DNA from 3 places in the Peribacillus sp. FW305-BF15 genome. Region 2 is predicted to be linked to each of the others. Evidence: riboswitches for the same ligand, from Rfam matches in the RefSeq annotation. Region 2 holds a riboswitch; each other region holds the start of a gene.
The links. A riboswitch is a leader RNA that binds a small molecule or an ion and turns the genes downstream of it on or off. The one in region 2 is predicted to bind cobalamin.
Positions count from the first base shown of each region.

Region 1: linked by a shared signal. The riboswitch ahead of AC3WLU_RS04365 (ABC transporter substrate-binding protein) and the one ahead of metE (5-methyltetrahydropteroyltriglutamate--homocysteine S-methyltransferase) in region 2 are both predicted to bind cobalamin.
Region 3: linked by a shared signal. The riboswitch ahead of AC3WLU_RS16390 (YolD-like family protein) and the one ahead of metE (5-methyltetrahydropteroyltriglutamate--homocysteine S-methyltransferase) in region 2 are both predicted to bind cobalamin.

Region 1 is NZ_JBYSYV010000003.1:210,466-214,722, reverse strand. Features, by position in the region: gene AC3WLU_RS04385 (DNA topoisomerase III) at 1-82, shown strand, start outside; gene AC3WLU_RS04380 (hypothetical protein) at 137-301, opposite strand; tRNA gene AC3WLU_RS04375 (tRNA-Arg) at 790-863, opposite strand; gene AC3WLU_RS04370 (polysaccharide deacetylase family protein) at 1,094-1,942, shown strand; cobalamin riboswitch at 2,029-2,203, shown strand; gene AC3WLU_RS04365 (ABC transporter substrate-binding protein) at 2,382-3,347, shown strand; gene AC3WLU_RS04360 (FecCD family ABC transporter permease) at 3,310-4,257, shown strand, end outside.
Region 2 is NZ_JBYSYV010000040.1:16,662-20,918, forward strand. Features, by position in the region: gene AC3WLU_RS25470 (acyl-CoA thioesterase) at 1-10, opposite strand, end outside; gene metE (5-methyltetrahydropteroyltriglutamate--homocysteine S-methyltransferase) at 3-2,312, opposite strand; cobalamin riboswitch at 2,457-2,648, opposite strand; gene AC3WLU_RS25480 (potassium channel family protein) at 2,885-3,304, shown strand; gene bcp (thioredoxin-dependent thiol peroxidase) at 3,367-3,837, shown strand; gene AC3WLU_RS25490 (aminopeptidase) at 3,849-4,257, shown strand, end outside.
Region 3 is NZ_JBYSYV010000014.1:124,849-129,105, forward strand. Features, by position in the region: gene AC3WLU_RS16380 (phBC6A51 family helix-turn-helix protein) at 484-813, opposite strand; gene AC3WLU_RS16385 (hypothetical protein) at 857-1,051, opposite strand; gene AC3WLU_RS16390 (YolD-like family protein) at 1,126-1,464, opposite strand; cobalamin riboswitch at 1,706-1,891, opposite strand; gene AC3WLU_RS16395 (tape measure protein) at 2,036-3,622, opposite strand; gene AC3WLU_RS16400 (hypothetical protein) at 3,612-3,953, opposite strand.

The sequences.
Region 1 (4,257 bases), on a different contig from region 2:
TTATATGAAAAAGCAAAATAAAGAAGAGCCGATCAATACTGCATTGGCAGATGCCTTGGCGAAACTGAAATTCGATAAATAAATGAAAAAGGATGGAGCAATCGCTCCATCCTTTTTCGGTATATTCCTGCTTCGACTAAATTTCATTCAGTACGGTGCCATGTAATTCATATTCAAGTGTTTTGTCAGTGTGTGTGTGTTTATCCGAATCTATTCGTATGAGCGTACTGAATGGCTTCTGATCACCCGGACTGAAAATTGCTTCATCATTCTCTGGATTCCATAGGCTGTAAATACTCATGATCGTATCTTCCTCCTTTGGATGAGAAGACTAGTAATTCCCATGCTTGATTATCTTCCAACTCTTCAATTGACTCTAACGCTGATCACCGGGACTAAACACCGCTGCGTCATTCTCTTTGTTCCATTGGCTTCTGATTGTACTCATCATGCACTATCATCTCCTTTGGTGAGAATGTCTTACAGTATTTGTATACCCGGATGGGACAGGTTAAAACATATATTTTAAAAAAAACATGATTATATCCAGAAATCAGTATTTGTATATATCGACGTCATAAATAAGACTTTTTTTACTTTCAAACAGTTGTATGGTTGTTCGCCAATATTTCCAACCTTTATGCATAGTTTTGCAATCAGATTTTATTTCTATAAGACTTGATGAAATAATTCAGCTTTGGGACCTGCGTTTCCCATCAAAAAATCAACAGAAAAAAAACCTGCTACAACACGGAGAAACCGCATTATAACAGGGCTTATAAACTTTAGCGTCCCAGATAGGAATCGAACCTACGACCTACAGCTTAGGAGGCTGTCGCTCTATCCTGCTGAGCTACTGGGACATATATTAAAGTCGACGACTTATTTATTATATTTCTTATAGGCAAACTTTTCAAGCTAATAGCACATACTTATGAAAAAAAATCCTCATGAATGTTTAGTGTGTCGCTAAGTTTTCGTTTTTCCTCTTTTTTTCATTAAATGGAATACTTTATTGATCAGCGGTTTTCTGGTACTATTATACTATAAAAAATTCAGGAGAATGATAGTGAAAAAATATAGAGTGTTAAGGATGGCGGCATTGCTGGGGGTTTTGATTTTACCTGGATGCTCACAAGGGATTTTAGAGGGGATAGGCACAAAGACGGCTGCACCGATTGCGGAAGATGACATTGAAGTGGCCGAAGCGGCTGAGAATGGGACCGGGCAGGATTCGGAGGGGCAAATCGATACGGGAGGCTGGTTAAAGGCCGAGTCCCCGGTCCAGCTTCCGATATTGATGTATCACAGTATTTCTGAAGGGAATGGCCTTCGGGTTCCAAGGGAGGAATTCCGATCACAGATGGCTTGGCTTCGGGAGAATGGTTACTATACATTATCCCCTGAAGAAGCATTCCTCGTTTTAACCGAGAATCGGATGCCAAGTGAGAAGTGCGTCTGGATTACTTTTGATGATGGCTATACAGATAACTACACGGAGGCCTTCCCGATATTAAAAGAACATGATATGAAAGCAACTGTCTTCATGATCGGGAAGTCCATTGATAAAGGTCATCACCTGACTGAAAATCAAATGTTGGAGATGAGCAGGGATGGGATTTCAATTGAAAGCCATACCATCAGCCATTTGGAGCTGAACCGCATGACGGCAGAGCAGCAAGAAGCGGAAATGGTTCAGTCGAAGGTGCTGTTCGACCATATCCTCGACCAGGACACGACAGTGCTTTCCTATCCGGTTGGTCGGTATAACGAAGAGAGTCTCAGGCTGTCAGAAGAAGCTGGATACAAGATGGCAGTCACTACCGAACCTGGGGGAGCTTCAAGCGACCAAGGGATGCATGCTCTGCATCGAGTTCGGATTTCACCAGGGTTATCGATCAATGGGTTTGCGTCGCTGATTGAAAATGCTTCAAAGCATTGAAGGGTGAAGGGGCATTTCGCACTTGTTCAGAAAAATCATATAATAATCGATTCTTACATGGTGTATAATGAAGGCAGTGAAAATTATATACATATGAACGATTTGGTGTCTTAATGACTTAAAAGGGAAGTTGGTGAAATGCCAACGCGGTCCCGCCACTGTATATGGGAGCTGACGGCTGTGTACCACTGTATGAGATATGGGAAGGTGCCGTTGACGATGACCATGAGCCAGGAGACCTGCCAGAATTCGTACACCTGTAACCTACGCGGATGGGAAGGTGTGTGGCAGACCCTAAGAAAGAGTCCGTATTGATATTGTTGCCATGCAAGCATCTTCCGTTTAACGGGAGATGCTTTTGTTTTGGGGGGTATCTTCCAGTATTGGTTTTCTCTGTTAGGTATGAAGAAATTAAATAAAAAGATTGTGGGGAATGAAAATGAAGAAGATTTTTGGTCTGATACTGTTAATGTTGCTTACTGCAGGCATGATGGTAGGCTGCGGTGGTGCTGCTGATGAAGGAAAAGAAAAAGAGCAAACGAACCATGCTCAACACGAGGCTTTCCCGATTACGATTAAAGATGCAAGTGGGGAAAAAGTTACGATAGAAAAAGAACCGAAGAAAATCGTTTCGTTGATACCAAGTAATACGGAAGTGGTCTTTGCACTTGGTTTGGGTAAAAAGGTCGTTGGTGTTTCCGACAATGATAATTACCCGGAAGAGACGAAAGAAATTGAAAAAGTTGGCGGAATGGAAATGAACACGGAGCTGATTGTCTCCATGAAGCCTGACCTTGTTCTTGCGCATGCATCAAGTGCCCATAATTCAAATGAGGGTTTACAGCAGCTTAAGGATGCTGGAATAGATGTGCTCGTAGTCAATGATGCACAAAGCTTTGACCAAGTCTATGAATCTATTGAAATGATTGGAAAGGCAACGGGAGAACATGATAAGGCAAACGAAATCGTTGCGGATATGAAAACGAAGCTCAAGGATATCCAGGAAAAAGCCAAATCCGTAAAGAAAGAGGATAGGAAGACCGTTTTAGTGGAAGTTTCGCCTTCACCGGAAATATACACACCTGGAAAAAATACTTTCATGAATGAGATGCTTCAGATTATTTCAGCGGATAATGCGGCTGCTGAATTGGACGGTTGGGCAAAAATTGATGAAGAGTCGATGATTGCTGCAAATCCTGATGTCATCATTACAACGTATGGTTATTATACGAAAGATGCAGTAAGTGGAGTGAAGGCCCGAAAAGGATGGCAAGACGTAAATGCTGTTAAGAATGGCCAAGTCTTTGATGTCCATTCTGACTTGGTGACCCGTTCCGGTCCACGCTTAATAGAAGGAGTAGAGGAACTTGCCAAAGCAGTCTATCCGAACCAGTTTGACAACTAAATGGGCGTTTGCCTATTTGATTGCGTTGTTGATTTTGTTATTCGCAATGACGATAGGCATTTCCTTTGGTTCGGTGCCAGTTCCGATTCCCGTACTTATACAAATAATCGGCAAGGAGATTTTCCACTTGCCGATTTCTGCCGATCCGGATGTGATGCTTACGAATATCGTGATGAACATCCGCTTGCCGCGGGTGCTGCTCGCTGGTTTGGTTGGGGCATCACTTGCGATCGCGGGTGCGGCTTTTCAAGGACTGCTCCGGAACCCGCTCGCTGATCCTTACACATTAGGTATTTCATCAGGAGCATCGGTCGGCGCCGTATTGACGATATTTTTGAATATATCACTGCCATTCATCGGTTTATATACTCTTCCGGCATTGAGCATCTTATGTTCAGTGCTCACGATGCTCTGCGTACTGACTTTTGCAAAAAAAATGGACCGGTCGATGAAAGTAGAAACGATCATCTTAACGGGAATCATTTTCAGCTCGTTTTTAAGTGCCTTCATTTCATTGATGATTGCGCTGACGGGTGATGAATTAAGACAAATCATCGGCTGGCTGATGGGAAGCGTCTCAATGCGCGGCTGGAATTATATCGTAATCATTTTGCCGTTTTTTATCATTGGCTCGTTGACCTTAATCATGAATACAAAAGAATTGAATGCGATGACTTTCGGGGAAGACCGGGCAAAACACTTAGGTGTGAACGTCAAGCGGCGGAAAATGTGGATCTTGATAGCCGGTTCGACATTGACAGGGGCAGCCGTTGCCGTTTCAGGGGCGATTGGTTTTGTAGGATTGGTCATTCCTCATTTTGTCCGAAAGCTTTGGGGACCTGACCATAAACATTTGCTTCCGTTGTCATTGTTGATAGGAGGCGGATTCTTGATATTGGCCGATTTTGTA
Region 2 (4,257 bases):
TTTCAATCATTTGCCTGCTGGTTTACTAAAAGGTTTTTACGGACGACTTTTGCTGCTTCGACCATGTTTTTCAGGGAAGCGACGGTTTCCGGGATACCCCTTGTTTTCAGGCCGCAGTCGGGATTGATCCAAAACTGGTCTTTATCCAATACCTTGATGCCCCGTTCAATCATATCGACCATTTCTTCCACTGCCGGCACACGCGGGCTGTGAATATCATACACCCCCAGACCAATGCCTTTTTCATATGTTTTTTCCTCGAATGCGGAAGCGAGCTCCCCATGACTGCGGGATGTTTCGATGGAAATTACATCGGCATCGAGGGAGGAGATGACATCCATGAAACTGTTGAAGTCGCAATAGCACATATGCGTGTGAATTTGGGTTGTATCCTCCACGCTTGATGTGGATATCAAGAATGAATTCACTGCCCAGTTCAAATACTCGTCGCGATCGCTTTTTTTCAATGGCAGACCTTCTCTAAGTGCAGGCTCATCAACCTGAATCATTTTAATTCCAGCAGATTCCAAGGCAATGACTTCTTTTTCTAAAGCGAGCGCCAGCTGATAGCAAACATTCTCCCTGGAAATATCATCACGGACGAAAGACCAGTTCAAAATCGTAACAGGACCTGTCAGCATTCCCTTCACCGTCTTCTTCGTCAGTGATTGTGCGTATACACTTTCCTTGACTGTCATCGGTTCGATGAAATGGATGTCGCCGTAGATGACTGGCGGTTTCACGCAGCGGGATCCATAGGACTGAACCCAACCCTTTTCTAAAAAGACGAATCCGCCTAATTTATGACCGAAGTATTCAACCATATCCGTCCGTTCGAATTCCCCATGAACGAGAACATCCAAACCGATTTCTTCTTGGATTTCGATCCACCTGCCGATTTCTTCGTTAACGAATGTTTCATATTGCTTGGCTGTCCATTCTCCTCTATTGAATTTCCTGCGTGCTTGTTTAACTTCAAATGTCTGCGGAAAGCTGCCGATCGTAGTCGAAGGGAGAAAAGGTAATTTGAAAAATTCCTGTTGTTTTTGGTAACGGTCTTTAAATGGAAGCTGACGGCCGGCGGTCCTGTTTTTAACCTTTTCGACATTGGATTGTACAGCCCCGTGATTTCGGACATTTGAATTGGCTAACGTTTGAATCGTAAATTTATTGACATCGACTTTTTCGGCGATTGCTTCAATGCCTTGATTATTCCCTTTGACCAAAAGTGTGATTTCCTCAAGTTTCTCATCAGCGAAAGCAAGGGCCTCTTTCACTTCTTTTGAAAGGGCGGTTTCATTACGAACGGTCACCGGGACATGAAGCAGGGAACAAGAGGGCTGTAGCCAGATTTGGTCCTCGGATACCTGTTTCTTAAGTGTCTCGATCAATTCGATTTTTTTGGATAAATCAGAAAGCCAAATGTTTTTTCCGTCAATCACACCCGCTGCAAGCACTTTGTCCTTCGGGAAACCGAATGCCTCAAGATTACTTAAATTCCTCCCTTTATCATGTACAAAATCAAGACCGATCCCTTGGACTTGTAATTCGATGACTTCTTGGTAATGTTCCACGGCATCAAAGTATGTTTGTAGCATGATGTTCAGGTTTGGTGCTGCTTCATTCAGTTTTTCATAGAGGTAAGTAACGGTTTGCATATCATCTTTGGAAATGGATGAAACAAGGGAAGGCTCGTCCATTTGAACCCACTTCACGCCTTCTTGCTCCAACTCCCGCAGGATTTGCGTGTATAGGGGAAGCAGTCTCAGGATGATGCCAGGGATTTCTTCTTTATTGAAGCCTTTTGAAAGAGAGAGGAAAGTATAAGGTCCGATCAAAACGGGCTTCGTTTCGATCCCTAGCTTTTCCTTGGCTTCCCGATATGCTGTAAGTGGTTTATTTTCTGTTAAAGTAAGATGTGCCAGTTTTAATTCAGGGACAATATAGTGATAGTTCGTATTGAACCATTTCGTCATTTCTGAAGCGACTTCATCATTGTTTCCGCGGGCCATTGAATAATAAACGGAAAGGGGGACTCTTCCTCCTTCATAAGCTGAATAACGTTCAGGAACAAGACCGAACATGACGGACATATCCAGCATTTGATCATAGAAAGTGAAGTCGTTGACAGGGATGATATCAATGCCCCGTTGCTTCTGTTTTTGTAAGTTGCCTAAACGGATTGCCTTTAGTTGTGCCGTAAATTCCGCTTCATCGATTTTACCTGACCAGTATGCTTCCAATGTACGTTTCCATTCACGATCTTCCCCGATTCGAGGGTAACCCAAACTGCTGCTCTTCAAAATTCCCATCCTCCTACATTCAATTGATCGAACAAAAAAAAGCATTCCTAACCGTCAAAAAAGAAAGTTAGAAATGCTTAAAATAAAGAGGCATGCAAAATGCCGCTTACAATTATAAGGTCCCTAACACCTCCCTATCTCCCGTAGGTTAAAACAGTGTTGTCGAAATAGGCAGGTCTCCTGACTTAGGGAATATCATTAGCGACTGGCCTTCCCGATCCGTTGATCAGTGGCATATTGATTGACGCTAACATTCCCATTACAGTGGCGGGACCGTGCCGGAATTACACCGGACTTCCCTTTTAATCCTAATGAAAATTAGGAACCTATTTCCACATATGAAATTTTGCAAAACCTGCCTTGTTAACTGTTCGCAGGTCAAAGATTTATAAAATAAAAACTATTATAAAAATTTAGACAATCTTAACATATCCGACCAAAAGGGTCAACATGGAAAAAAGATTAGGGAAAGTTTCCGTTTAATGCGTTTGTCGGTGATAAGGCTGATTCCTAAAAAGAATATATTGTTTGGACAGGGAGTATGTATAGAGGGAGTGGCGTTTTGAAATGGGGCGTGGGGGATGACTTTCTACATCTTGATTGCAGGGATCATTTTTTGCATGGTGATGAGCATTCGTACGTTATTTCTTGTTGAGTCGGGAGGAAAGAAGTTTTCTCTTGAGGATATGCTGTGGCTTGGCAATTTATATGCGACGATATTAGTTGGATTTGCACTGATATATTTATTATACGAGCTTCAGAATCATTCGGTGATTCTTGATATGGGCAATCGGTTGGATGGGACTTTCTATGAACAATTGAAAACTTCTTTTTATTTTAGTGCGATGACGATGTTTTCTGTAGGATATGGAGATATAGCCCCGATTGGCATGGGCAGGATGATAGCTACCATTCAGGCCTTCATTGGGTATACACTGCCGGCAGCGTTCGTGATTCGTACGGTGATCGATCTGGAGCAGAAAGATAGGAAGGATAAATGAAAGTTGTGTTTCTTTCGATTATTGGGTACTCTTACCATAATGAAAGAAATGGAGGGTTCAATATGACTGTTAAAATTGGAGAAAAAGCACCTGATTTCAAACTCCCTGCAAACAATGGTGAAATGGTTTCCCTATCGGATTTTAAGGGGAAAAACATTGTATTATATTTTTACCCAAAAGACATGACGCCAGGTTGCACGACGGAGGCCTGTGATTTCCGGGACCATAATGAGCAATTCGAGGAATTGAACGCGGTCATCCTCGGTATCAGCCCAGATCCAGCGGCACGTCATGAAAAATTCATCGAAAAACATGGATTGCCTTTTCTGCTGCTGGCTGACGAAAATCATGAAGCGGCTAAAATCTTTGATGTTTGGCAATTGAAAAAGAACTTCGGCAAGGAGTATATGGGCATTGAACGTTCAACTTTCCTGATTGATAAGGCTGGAAATGTAGTCAAAGAATGGCGAAAAGTAAAGGTTAAAGGCCACGTCGAAGAAGCGCTTGAAACTCTTCGCGAACTCGAAAAATAAGGGATAGGCAGATGAAGGATGAGAGGATAACGAAGCTTGCAGCCAGGCTGGTTCATCATTCGATACAATTACAGCCTAAAGAGAGAATCCTCATACGGGGGCATATCAACACGAAACCATTATTGAAAGAGTTGATTGATGAAATATACAGAGTTGGTGCTTATCCATATGTGGAACTCGAGGACGATGAGATAAGCCGCCACCTGTTACTAGGGAATGTGAAGGAGCAGCTTGATACAGCTTCACAATGGGCCTTGAAGAAATACACGGATATCGATGCGGTCATCATCATCACTGGGGAAGAAAACAATGCGGAAATGACTGATGTTCCCATCGAGAGGCACCGTCTCCAAGGGGAGGCCATGAATTCCCCTACACTTTTTTATGTAAACAACCGACGTTGGGTCTTACTTAATTATC
Region 3 (4,257 bases), on a different contig from region 2:
TGCACGCTCGTTTTATACATTGCGTTGTATTTCGAATACAGAAATCTTTAGCTTTAGTTTACATAATAGAGATTAGTGGTAGTTCTCCCCTATCACAAACCGCGCCATTACTACGTTAGTGTAAACGCAATTATTATCGGATTATACATTATCCATACATCGTTGGTATACCGCAGTTTATACCGTATGCTCTCCGCAAGATGATCCGCCCGTATTGCATACGATAACCCCCTGAGTTTTACCGCGTTATCTCCGGTAGGTAACCCGTGCAGCCTTACGATATATTACCGTTCTCAAAACGTTTTAGGCCGACGTCCGCCAGGAGCACCGTGCAGTAAAAATGTACGCAAAAGTGGTGTTTTGTAACTACCCTTCGCGTAAGTATATCCGTCGATAAACGTTGATATAACGGCATTTATAACCACATTCAGTCGAATTTAGCTAATTTCCGATTATTGGACACCGTTGTGATTCCGTACCCCATCATAAGAGATTGTGCGCCTGCATTATGCGGATTATAGACGTAAGGTCGCCCTTCAGCGCCTGCTTTACTAATGTACTATTTCGAGGTGATTTCGCATTGAGCCATTGCCTCGAATACTTGGCGCGCTCCTTCTCGAAGTCCTTCCGTTGTTCCCAGCGATATAATTGCATTCGTGATACTCCGACTATGTCCGCAATTTCTTGACGTGATAGCCAGCGTCTACGATTTTTCTTCTTATCGAAATACGGCTTCGACATTAATTCTATCGCCATGTAATGACGCCTATCTAACGGCGGAACCTGCGAAGGTTGCTTGCTACGTTTCCTCATGCGTTTCCTCCTCGAATATATAAAAGCCGCCTAATAGGGCAGCCTAATCGTATTTTCTATAACCATTTCTCATCGCCTCAATTATCGCCAGCACCTTTTTATTACCCTTCCTTATTTCATCCTCCCACCATTGCGCTTGTTCTTCTTTTGTTAACTTAAGTAAATCCGAATGAATGATTATGGTAGTATTACCGCTCTTCATCGTATACTCAAAGGGCTTCTTCTTTTCTTCTTCCACGTTAATTCCTCCTAAACACCGTTTCTTACAGCGTTTCTCTAGGAGGGAAGATATAAACCACTATGTCCGTTTTTCTATTCGTGAACCTCCAACGCAATTATCTCCGTCATCTTTACGCGTTCCACTTCGTCAGTTTCCGTTTTAAGCCGTACCTCCCTTTTTATAGGATCAACGTAATGTACGCGTCCAACTATTTCGTAATTAAAGCCGTCCACCCACTTCGTAATCTTCACGGCAAAATTAAATTCCATTGCGTAGCATATACGCTGATCAAACTCTTCGAATTGAAACTCGTCAATAATCGGCTTTTGTTGTCGGTGATAATCCGTGTCCAAGTCACGCAGCATCTTCGTATATTCCGGTAGAAAGGCGGCCGGTGCCCACTTTAGTTTTCCGCGGTCACGTATTGTCATTTCCGTCATTCCCTTCGTTATGGATAACGATATTATAACACGAACAAACGTTCTGTATTTAAAATAAAATAAAAACCCCGACCGAAGTCGAGGCATAATTTATCTTTTTTCAATTTTAATAGAAATTTTATAATCCCAAATTAAATTAGCGATTGATATTGCAAGTACCGATTGAATTATAGGCTGATTAAAGAAATCTAATAAAAAATCCATAGCTATACACGCTCACCTCTCTCCACTTTAAAAATCAAAGTTTTAAGCAGGTCTGGCCTGACTCGTGATTATCCTACTTTGAGGTCACTAAACTGTATCGATGAACACAGCCCGTCACTCATTTCGTCACACTTACAGTTGCGTTAACAGCTCCGGGATTTAACCGGATTTCCCCTTTTCAGCCATCACTGGCACTTTTACTTATATAATTATGAGTCAGATAAACTTATAAAACGCTACTATTTCGACCTTTTAAAATTTATCCACAACTCATTTTCATGAAAATCATACCATATTTAACCTTTTATTTCAATGTTTTCAATAAAAAAACGAAGCCCCCGAAGGAGCCCCTACGTTATTAAGCGCCTGCTTCGGCTGCTTTTGTGATGTTCCGTACTAGGAATTCAGAAAAACGATTCATCTCTTGCTCATCCATTCGACCGCCACCCGAATAATTAACGGTTAGGTTGATTGGTTGGCCACCGCGTCTGTTTCTACGGTTATTTGCTTCCTCACGTGGCAGTACTGTTTCGCCTTTGTGAAGCAATGCCGGATAACTGTCGTAAGGTACGTAGTCAAGTCCCCCATTATGCGCCCGTTGTCCTGCGATTGGGCGGTAGGTATTCTTCTTTTTCGACGACGATGTGCCTGGATTACTATCTCCGAAGGCCTCTGCGATTTTTCTTCCGATTGTTCCGCCAATCTGTACACCGGCCATTCCCGGAATTTTTATATTACTAAGCCATCCGTCAACAGAGGACTTGATCTCCTTACCGGCGGCTGAACCGAGCGCCTTTCCGATCGCAATGCCGATATCCGTAGCTACGTCGACAATGGGCCCTTGCGCATCGCTTAATCCGGCTGCAGCTACTTCCATAAGGAATTTCGTGGATTTCTCCAACTGTTTTCGACCGGTCCCGTCCATCCAATCCCTAAATGCTTCGAACACGTCTTTAATGATAAAGCTTACCTTTGCAGAAAGGCTTGTTTTCGATTTGAACTCGTCAGACGCTGTCAACGCGGAAAACCAGTCGTACACCCTAATTGCGCTGTTCGTCAGGCCGGTTAGGATGTTATCAATCCACTTAGCTCCGATATTCGAAAAGCGTTTTATATCCTCTCCACCCAACCGATCGAGCGCATTGTTTAAGAAATTGGATACTGTTTTCAACGCTGGCTCACCCATATCACGCAGCACTAGTTGGAATTTCTCCTGCACTTGGGCCCATAATCCGAGCGTTGTTCCGCCCATGTCATCGATAAGCTTTGTAGTCATTCCTATACGGTTGAAGTACTTATCTAACGCAGATAGCTGCTGCTCTAATGGTAATTTCTTAATCTCGTTCATAATTTTCCGCGGCATTTCAAATCGCTCAACCATCGACTGTGAATCGCCAGAAAATAACTCACGCAAAGCGAAAACTGATCCTTCAACGCCTTGCATAGGATCGACTGCGGACATACGCTGTGTGAGATCCCACATTTTTTCGAGTTGCCCGATATTTTTCGAAGTTTGAATAAACGACTTAGAATTCCCGTACATATCCTGCGAATTCATAACCGGAGAGTTTGCCGCGAATTTATCGACCATATCCGTATACTGCTTCGATAGCTTTTTGCTGTCGAACATGGCGCCGATGGTTATATTCGACTGCTCAAATTTTGCAGCTTCGAGTACCGTACTTTCGAATACTTTCTTTGCTCCTTCGACGGCAGCGAATCCGGCAGCAACGCCCGCCAGTCCGGCAGTCAATCCGCCAAGTCCTCGAGTCATTGATCCTACACTTCCGCCTATGCTGTTAAAGGTTCGCCCCGTCCGGTTCGTTGTCCGTTCCATCGAATCCATTGCTTTTTGGGTTCTCTTCGTTGCTTTTTCCGCACGGTCCATTCCTGAGACGAATTTATTGCCATCAAGGGAAAGGACTGCTTTTAAATTAAATGCCATTATCGTTCACCTCCAATCCGTCCATATAACGATCTCCTTCCTCGTGGATGCTTTGAGCCTTTTCGAAGTGTAGTCGCGCGGCTTGCGTGTTTCCTTCGTTTACTGCATTACAATACGGAATAAGCTCGTCTAGAATAAGTAGTTTGTTGGCTGCGATTTTACCGACCAGCTCGTCGTCTTTTGCAGACATTAAAGCAAGCCGAGAATCTTTTAACTCGCTTATCAGCTTATTCGATATCTTTGTTCGTCCTGGCTCCGTGATTTTCTGCGCTAGAATCGTAAAACTGATTAAACGTTTCAGTCTTGCGTGTGATAATGCTTGATACTCCATTTCGTCACCCCTTTTTAATTTGCGGCATACGCTCTCCGGACGTTGCCAATCGTCCGTTCATCACGTCTAATACCTTTATTTCTCGAATCGTACGTACTATACTTACGTTAAGGTCGGCGCCGTATTTGATTCGTGTCCAGCGATGAGCTACGGCTGTCGACGTCCTATTTCACACCCGTCATAATGGCGAATGGTGTTATTTGCCATTTCCGGATAAATAAAAAAGACGCCCGGGGGTAATCGGACGTCCAAAAAAAACTCAGGGGCCATTATTTCCCTCTTCGCTAATCATGGCTAGAAATAG